2 regions of the Citrobacter sp. CFNIH10 genome follow, and region 2 is predicted to be linked to the other one. Evidence: riboswitches for the same ligand, from Rfam matches in the RefSeq annotation. Region 2 holds a riboswitch; the other holds the start of a gene.
What was found. Region 2 has a riboswitch for thiamine pyrophosphate ahead of thiB (thiamine ABC transporter substrate binding subunit). Riboswitches for the same ligand answer to the same signal wherever they lie in the genome.

Region 1: linked by a shared signal. The riboswitch ahead of thiC (phosphomethylpyrimidine synthase ThiC) and the one ahead of thiB (thiamine ABC transporter substrate binding subunit) in region 2 are both predicted to bind thiamine pyrophosphate.

What each region holds. Positions count from the first base shown of each region.
Region 1 is NZ_CP026216.1:1,646,099-1,650,490, forward strand. It holds gene thiC (phosphomethylpyrimidine synthase ThiC) at 1-1,526, opposite strand, end outside; TPP riboswitch at 1,612-1,721, opposite strand; gene C2U53_RS11350 (Rsd/AlgQ family anti-sigma factor) at 1,772-2,260, opposite strand; gene nudC (NAD(+) diphosphatase) at 2,358-3,131, shown strand; gene hemE (uroporphyrinogen decarboxylase) at 3,173-4,237, shown strand; gene nfi (deoxyribonuclease V) at 4,247-4,392, shown strand, end outside.
Region 2 is NZ_CP026216.1:262,562-266,953, reverse strand. It holds gene thiQ (thiamine ABC transporter ATP-binding protein ThiQ) at 1-210, opposite strand, end outside; gene thiP (thiamine/thiamine pyrophosphate ABC transporter permease ThiP) at 194-1,804, opposite strand; gene thiB (thiamine ABC transporter substrate binding subunit) at 1,780-2,763, opposite strand; TPP riboswitch at 2,796-3,015, opposite strand; gene sgrR (HTH-type transcriptional regulator SgrR) at 3,049-4,392, opposite strand, start outside.

The DNA of each region.
Region 1 (4,392 bases), 1.4 Mb from region 2:
TTGTTTGGCAGGCCAAGGTGTTCTTTCGGGGTGACATAGCAGAGCATCGCGCAGCCAAACCAGCCGATCATCGCTGCGCCAATTCCCGAGGTGAAATGGTCGTAACCCGGTGCGATATCAGTGGTCAGCGGGCCTAAGGTGTAGAATGGCGCTTCATGACAGTGCTCCAGCTCTTCGGTCATGTTGCGACGGATCATCTGCATCGGCACATGGCCCGGACCTTCAATCATCACCTGCACGTCATACTCCCAGGCGATTTTGGTCAGTTCGCCCAGTGTGTGCAGTTCTGAGAACTGTGCCTCGTCGTTGGCGTCCTGAAGGGAACCCGGACGCAGGCCATCGCCGAGCGACAGCGACACGTCATAGGCAGCGCAGATTTCACAAATCTCGCGGAAGTGCTGGAAGAGGAAGTTCTCTTTGTGATGAGAGAGACACCATTTCGCCATAATGGACCCTCCGCGCGAGACAATCCCTGTCAGGCGTTTCGCGGTCATCGGCACATAGCGCAGCAGTACGCCGGCATGAATGGTGAAGTAGTCCACCCCCTGTTCGGCCTGCTCCAGCAGCGTATCGCGGAAGGCTTCCCACGTCAGATCTTCGGCGATCCCGTTGACCTTCTCCAGCGCCTGGTAGATCGGAACGGTACCGATCGGTACCGGGCTGTTGCGCAGGATCCATTCGCGGGTTTCATGGATATAGCGACCGGTGGAGAGGTCCATTACGGTGTCCGCTCCCCAGCGCGTTGACCACACCAGTTTCTCCACTTCTTCTTCGATGGAGGAGGTGACGGCAGAGTTGCCGATATTGGCGTTCACCTTCACCAGGAAATTACGCCCGATAATCATCGGTTCCGATTCCGGGTGATTGATGTTGGCGGGGATGATAGCTCGTCCAGCGGCCACTTCATCACGCACAAATTCCGGCGTGATGTTCTCCGGCAGGCGTGCGCCAAATCCTTCACCCGGATGCTGCTGGCGTAACACTTCACTGCGGATGCGTTCACGGCCCATGTTTTCACGAATGGCGATAAACTCCATTTCCGGGGTGACGATACCCTGGCGCGCGTAGTGCAGTTGCGTCACGCATTTGCCTGCTTTCGCGCGTTTTGGCGTCAGCAAACCGGTGAAACGCAGTTCATCCAGACCGTCGTCGGCCAGACGTTCTTTGGTATAGACAGAGCTGCGGTCAGTTAAGGCTTCGCTGTCGTTACGCGCATCAATCCACGGCTGGCGCAGCTTTGTCAGCCCCTGCTGGACGTTAATTGCCACATCCGGATCACCATACGGACCGGAGGTGTCGTACACCGGAATCGCTTCGTTCTCTTCAAACTGCGGTTCCGCTTTGCTGCCGCCGATGAGCGTCGGGCTAAGCTGAATTTCCCGCATCGGGACGCGAAGATCGTGTTGTGAACCGGTGATGTAGATCCGTTTTGAGTTCGGGAAGGCTGTGCCTTCCAGCGTATCGATAAAGTGTTGTGCTTGCGCGCGCTGTTCGCGGCGGGACAATTTAGGGGTAGTTGCAGACATAGCTCATTCCAAAAAAGTAAGGAGATGGCTTGTCAGACGACGGATGAGTAATAGGTGTGCGACGCCCGTTAAGGCTTACGCATAAAGCAGAATTACTCTTGTTCCCTTCGCAGGTTTTAACCTGATCAGGTTCCGCGGATCCCGAATTAACGGTCTCAGCCGGTGTTTTCACACCAGGCACTCCGACAAGATGTAACCTCTGATAAGAGGCAATAGGGGTAAACTACGCGTTCTGTGCGCCGAACTCAAGCAGGACGTTTGATAACCGCATTGTCATGCATGGCGTCAAAGACCAGCATGATCAGCTTATCTTCTAGCGCAAATCGGGCTTCCAGCGCTTCGCCGAGATCGGATAAAACTTGTTGAAACTCCAGGCAGTTATCATGATCAATCGCCGTTTCCAGGCTGGAGTCATAGTAGTCCATGATGCGTTGTGTGTTAGCTTCCAGTAGCGGCCAAATTTTTGTCGCTTTTAAAAGCTGCCCGTTACCTTCCAATTTATGCAGAATACGTTCATAAATACTGAAGTGTCCGGTGGAGAGGTAGTCGACCAGGCTCTGACAAAAATCATCCAGCGCTTTTTCATTCAGTTGCATGTACGATTCTTTGCCAGGCTTAATGCCAACCAGATTGTAGTAAGCCACGAGCAGATGCTTACGTACATGTAGCCAGCGATCAACCAGTTTGTTACTTCCTCTGACGCGCTCTGTCAGGTCTTCCAGCTGGTTTAGCATGATTGACTCCGCAAGTGTAGATTTAAAAACTGCTCACGCAGGAATTGTAAAAATAATGTTATCAACATGCCAGTGAAGCAAAGGTAGTGCAAGAGCTATGGATCGTATAATTGAAAAATTAGATCACGGCTGGTGGATCGTCAGCCATGAGCAAAAATTATGGTTGCCTCATGGCGAATTGCCACACGGCGATGCGGCAACTTTCGATCTTGTCGGGCAGCCAGCGCTGCAAATCGGAGAGTGGGAAGGCGAACCCGTCTGGCTGGTGCAACAGCATCGGCGTCACGAGATGGGATCGGTTCGTCAGGTGATCGATCAGGATGTGGGGCTGTTTCAACTGGCGGGGCGCGGGGTACAGCTGGCTGAGTTTTATCGATCGCATAAATTCTGTGGCTACTGCGGGCACCTGATGCATCCGAGTAAAACCGAGTGGGCGATGCTCTGTACCCACTGCCGTGAACGTTACTATCCGCAAATCGCCCCCTGCATTATCGTCGCCATTCGCCGTGAGGATTCGATCCTGCTTGCCCAACACGTTCGCCATCGTAACGGCGTACATACCGTACTTGCCGGATTTGTTGAGGTGGGCGAGACCCTGGAACAGGCGGTGGCGCGTGAGGTGATGGAAGAGAGCGGCATTAAAATTAAAAACCTGCGCTATATCACCTCGCAGCCGTGGCCTTTCCCGATGTCGCTGATGACTGCGTTTATGGCGGAGTATGACAGCGGCGAGATTGTCATCGACCCGAAAGAGTTGCTGGAGGCTAACTGGTATCGCTACGATGATCTACCACTCCTGCCGCCGCCTGGCACCGTCGCACGGCGTCTGATCGAAGATACCGTGGCAATGTGTCGGGCTGAGTATGAATGACATGATACACTGACGGCCTGACGCAATAAGGAACTGCAAAAATGACCGAACTGAAGAACGATCGTTATCTGCGTGCGCTGCTGCGCCAGCCCGTTGATGTCACCCCGGTATGGATGATGCGCCAGGCGGGCCGCTATTTACCGGAATATAAAGCCACCCGCGCAGAGGCGGGCGATTTTATGTCACTGTGCAAAAATGCCGAGCTGGCCTGCGAAGTGACGCTCCAGCCGCTGCGCCGTTATCCGCTTGATGCGGCGATCCTCTTCTCGGATATCCTGACCATTCCGGATGCGATGGGGCTGGGGCTCTGGTTTGAAGCCGGCGAAGGTCCGCGTTTTACTGCACCGGTCGCCTGCAAAGCCGATGTCGACAAGCTGCCGGTTCCCGATCCGGAAGATGAACTGGGCTACGTGATGAACGCGGTACGTACGATTCGTCGCGAGCTAAAAGGCGATGTGCCGCTGATTGGCTTCTCCGGCAGTCCGTGGACGCTGGCGACCTACATGGTGGAAGGTGGAAGCAGCAAAGCCTTTACCGTGATTAAAAAGATGATGTATGCCGACCCGAAAACGCTGCATGCGCTACTTGATAAGCTGGCGAAGAGCGTCACGCTGTATCTGAATGCTCAAATCAAGGCGGGCGCGCAGTCGGTGATGATTTTCGACACCTGGGGTGGCGTGCTGACCGGACGCGATTATCAGCAGTTCTCGCTGTATTACATGCACAAAATCGTTGATGGCCTGCTGCGTGAGAACGACGGTCGCCGCGTGCCGGTGACGCTGTTTACTAAAGGTGGCGGACAGTGGCTGGAAGCGATGGCGGAAACCGGCTGCGATGCGCTCGGGCTCGACTGGACCACCGATATTGCCGATGCACGTCGTCGCGTGGGACACAAGGTCGCTTTACAGGGCAACATGGATCCTTCCATGCTCTATGCGCCTGCGGCGCGGATCGAAGAAGAAGTGGTGTCTATACTTTCTGGTTTCGGCCAGGGGGAAGGCCACGTCTTTAACCTCGGTCACGGCATCCACCAGGACGTGCCGCCAGAACATGCTGGCGCCTTTGTGGAGGCGGTGCACCGGCTGTCCGCGCAATACCACCGCTAAGGAGACCATATGGACCTCGCGTCGCTACGCGCTCAACAACTTGAACTGGCCTCATCTGTAATCCGCGTGGATCAACTTGATAACGATCCGCCGGATCTGATCGGCGGGGCAGACGTGGGGTTTGAACAGGGCGGAGAGGTGACGCGGGCGGCGAT
Region 2 (4,392 bases):
ACGTGATGGCGGCGTGGTGGTGTGGTCTTCCCCTTCGATCAACAGGGTGCCGCGGGCAGGCGTGAGAAAACCGGCAATCAGACTCAGTAACGTACTTTTCCCTGCGCCGCTTGGCCCCAGAATCGCCACCTGTTCACCGCGCGCCACGGACAGCGTAAAGCGCATGGGCAAATGGTGGTAGAGCCAGGTGATATCAGTCAGTCTTAACATTTCGCCCCGGTAACGTCTCAATAACGGTAAATAAAATAAAGCACAGGATCAGCAATAAGAGCGCAGTGACGGCACCGTCCTGACTGCGGTAAGAGCCAATTTGCTGATACAGATAAAACGGCAGGGTGCGGAAATCATCGTTGCCGAACAGCGCCACCACGCCAAAATCGCCGATAGACAGCACACAGGCAAAGGCCAGCGCCTGCGCCAGCGGACGCATCAATGCCCGCAGTTCTACCACTTTTAGCCGCTGCCAGCCTTCAATCCCCAGCGACTGACACAGCATGGTGTAGCGGGCGGTAATATCGCGCATCGGGTTTTCCAGCACTTTCAGCGCGTAGGGAATGGCCATCAGCGCATTGGTGAAAATCACGATGCCGTCAGCGGACTCCGGCAGGCCGATGCTGTTGTTGAGCAACAGGAAGAAGCCGGTGGCCAGCACGATGCCTGGCATCGCCAGAATAAGCATCCCGCTTAGCTCAAGCGCTTGTCCTGCCAACAACTGCTGACGGGCGCGCAGTTCGCGGCTGCTCCACAGCAGCATCATCGTCAGGATCACGCACAGCAGACCCGCTGCCAGCGCAATACGTAGCGAAGTCCACACCGCCTGCCACAAAATGGGCTGCGCGAGCACGCCCAGCAGATGGCGATTCACCCCGTCGACCATCACCGCCAACAACGGTGGAAGCAACAGCAGCAGCGCGAGGACGATCAGCAGGGCATCGGTTAAACGGCTGTGCAGCCGATCGTCCGGATCGCGCCATCCCTGAACCAGGGTTGTGCCGGGAGCAATAGCTTTACTCAATCGTTGACTGAGGAGCACCAGCGCCAGACAGCACACCATCTGGATCAGCGCCAGCATGGCGGCGCGGGCAGGATCGTAGTCGAAATTCAGCGCCTGATAAATCGCCAGCTCAATGGTGGTCGCCTGCGGCCCGCCGCCCAGCGACAGCACGGTGGCGAAACTGGCAAAACAGAGCATAAAAATCAGCGCAGCGACCGGTGGGATTTGGCGACGCAGCCATGGCCACTCGACAAAGCGGAAGAACTGCCAGCCGCGGATACCTAGTTGGGCGGCAAGCTGACGCTGCTCGCCAGGGATATTCTCCAGTGACTGCAACAACAGACGGCTTGCCATCGGCAGATTAAAAAAGATGTGAGCCAGCAGGATGCCCTGCAACCCGTAAGGCGAGAAGGTCCACTCCAGTCCAAGCACGTGCCAGAGCGAAGCCAGCCACCCCTGGCGTCCATAGACGCTGAGAATACCAAACACCGCAACCAGCACCGGGAGGATCAGCGTCATGGCGCACAGGCGCAGCAGGGCCAGACGCCCCGGAAAACGGCGTCGGTACAGTGCACGGGCAAGGAAGATGGCTGGAACAACAGAAAGCACCGCCGACAGGAAGGCCTGCCAGAAGGAAAAACGCACCACGTGCCACAGGTAGCTGTCCTGCCACAGCGAGGACCACGCCGCCTGCGGCGCGTTGAACCACAATGCCAAAAACGCGGCCAGCGCTACCGTCACCATCAACGTGGCGGCACAAAGGCCAGGGATCAGCCAGCCGGCAATTAACGGCTGACGGCGCGTTGCCATTCGCTAATCCATGCCTGGCGTTGTGCCGCCACTTCCGCTGACGTGAATTCCAGGGTCGTTGTGGGTTTAGTCAGTTGTTCGAACCCGGCAGGCAGGGTGACATTTGCCACCGGATACATCCAGTTGCCGGTCGGGATAGCATTCTGGAACGCGGGTGACACCATGAATTTGAGGAACTTTTCTGCCAGCTCAGGTTGCTTGCTGGCGGCAGTACGCGCGGCGACCTCCACCTGCAGGTAATGGCCTTCGCTAAAGTTGGCCGCCACGTAGTTCTCTTTTTTCTCTTCGATGATGTGATACGCCGGAGAGGTGGTGTAGCTCAGCACCAGATCGCTTTCACCTTTCAGGAACAGGCCATAAGCTTCGCTCCAGCCTTTGGTGACAGTGACGGTTTTGGCCGCCAGCTTCTGCCACGCTTGCGGCGTTTTATCGCCATACACTTTCTGCATCCACAGCATCAGCCCAAGTCCTGGCGTACTGGTGCGCGGATCCTGATAAATCACCCGCCATTTCTGATCGCTCTCGACCAGCTCCTTCAGGCTTTTCGGTGGGTTTTTCAGTTTGTTTTTGTCATATACGAAAGCGAAGTAGCCGTAATCAAACGGGACGAAGGTGTCATTCTTCCAGCCGCCTGGGACATTGACCGCCTCGCTGGCGACACCGCTTTTCGCGAACAATTGGGTTTGCGTCGCCGCTTCCAGCAGGTTGTTATCCAGTCCCAGCACCACGTCGGCCTTGCTGTTTTTCCCTTCCATTCGCAGGCGATTAAGTAACGACACGCCATCTTCCAGCGCCACCAGCTTCAGTTCGCAGTTGCAGTCGGCTTCAAAGGCTTTTTTCACCGCCGGGCCAGGGCCCCAGTCTGCGGCGAACGAGTCGTAGGTGTAGACGGTGAGAACCGGTTTTGCGAAGGCAGGCGCTGCGCACAGGAGTAAAAGGGGAAGACATTTTTTCAACACTTTGCACCTCAAAAGATGGGTGGCAAAGGATTTTGAGCAGTAGCCTCAAATCCCTTCGCCGGCGTTATCCGGATCAGGTTCGACGGGTATTATCTCAGCCCATACGCTTCATCATTCAAGCAGCCTCTGTGTTGGCTGCGTCCGCTCACCCCAGTCACATAGTGTTCTATGCTCCTTGGGATTCACTCGCTTGCCGCCTTGCTGCAGCTTGAATGATTTTGTGTATGTTTATTAGCACCCCGTTGAGAACGGCGTTAGTGTAGTGATTTTGCCGCGTTGCGGCAATCATGGATCCGGCGGCGCAAACCACGCAGACTTAAAGTCGAACCAGCCGAGGGTGTTCATGCGCAGGCCGCGCATACTGCGCTGACCCTGAATAATCAGCCAGTGGTGGATCAGCGGGACAATGGCTTTGCTGGCAAGCAATTGCTGACACCACATGGCCAGATTCATCTCGCCGGTGCGCCAGCGCGCAGCGTCGGCTTCCCAGTCCAGCGGAATGCAGTGCTGTAACAGCGGGACTTCACACAGATGCGCGAACAAAGAGAAGTCGAGCGGCAGGGTGAAGTTGGCGCTGTTAAGCCAGATGTCGCTTTCAATTTCCCCGGCATGCCATTGATCGTAGTCGATCTCCTGAATCTCTAGCTTCACCTGATGTGCAGCCAGAAGCTGACTCATGATCTGTGCAATCACCTGGTGTTCGATGTGTTCGTGATAATAGGTCAGCGTGAGCGTCTCCAGCCCGGCAGGTTTCTCGCCGTGACCCGGTCGCGCGTGATGCCAGCGGGGCAGTAAGCCATAGGCCGGGAACCAGTGACGTTGATACTGTTCATCGGCATAGTAAAGCAGGTTACTTGGTGACAGTACGCGACTGACCCACTCCCGAACCTCCTGATTGGCGCCGCGATGAGTGCGAGCGTCGAACAACAGGTAATAGCACCCCTCTTCCAGGCGGCTTTCGATAGCCTTCTCATCTTCCGTGGGACCTTTCAGCGTCAGGCCGCCGTTTGGCTCGTCGCCGATATCCGGCAGAACCCAGACGTTCACTTCATCAATCAGGGCCCGATAACCGAAGAAATCGTCAAATGCATGAATTTTCAGTTGATTACGTGTATTCCGTATCACCGCGTATGGGCCGGTGCCAATCGGATGGCTGGAAAAATTGCTCAGGGTTTCCCATTCGCGCGGCAGGATCATCGCCGGGACCTGGCCCAGCAGCCACGGCAGCCAGCGATCGGGTTGCGAAAGATGAATGTCCAGCGTCCAGGGCGTGGGTGAAACGATCTCGCTGATGTGCGAATAGAGCGGTAAGACGTTAATGCGTGTCAGTGACGACACCACATCGTCCATTTCCAGTTCACGACCGTGGTGAAAATGGATCCCCGGACGCAGGAAAAAGCGCCAGTGCAGGGGGGAGATTTGCTGCCAGTGGTGGGCTATGTCGGCTTCCAGTTCCCCATTTTCCTCATTTACGCGGGTCAGGGCGCTGAAGATTTGGCGGGCAATGTGGGTTTCTGAGCGACGCAGTGCGCTGCCGGGCAGCAGATTTTGCATTGGACGATAGTAAAGTACACGCAGGATGTGACGGCCCTGACGGAAGCTGCGGCCCAGATGGGAAACCAGCATCTG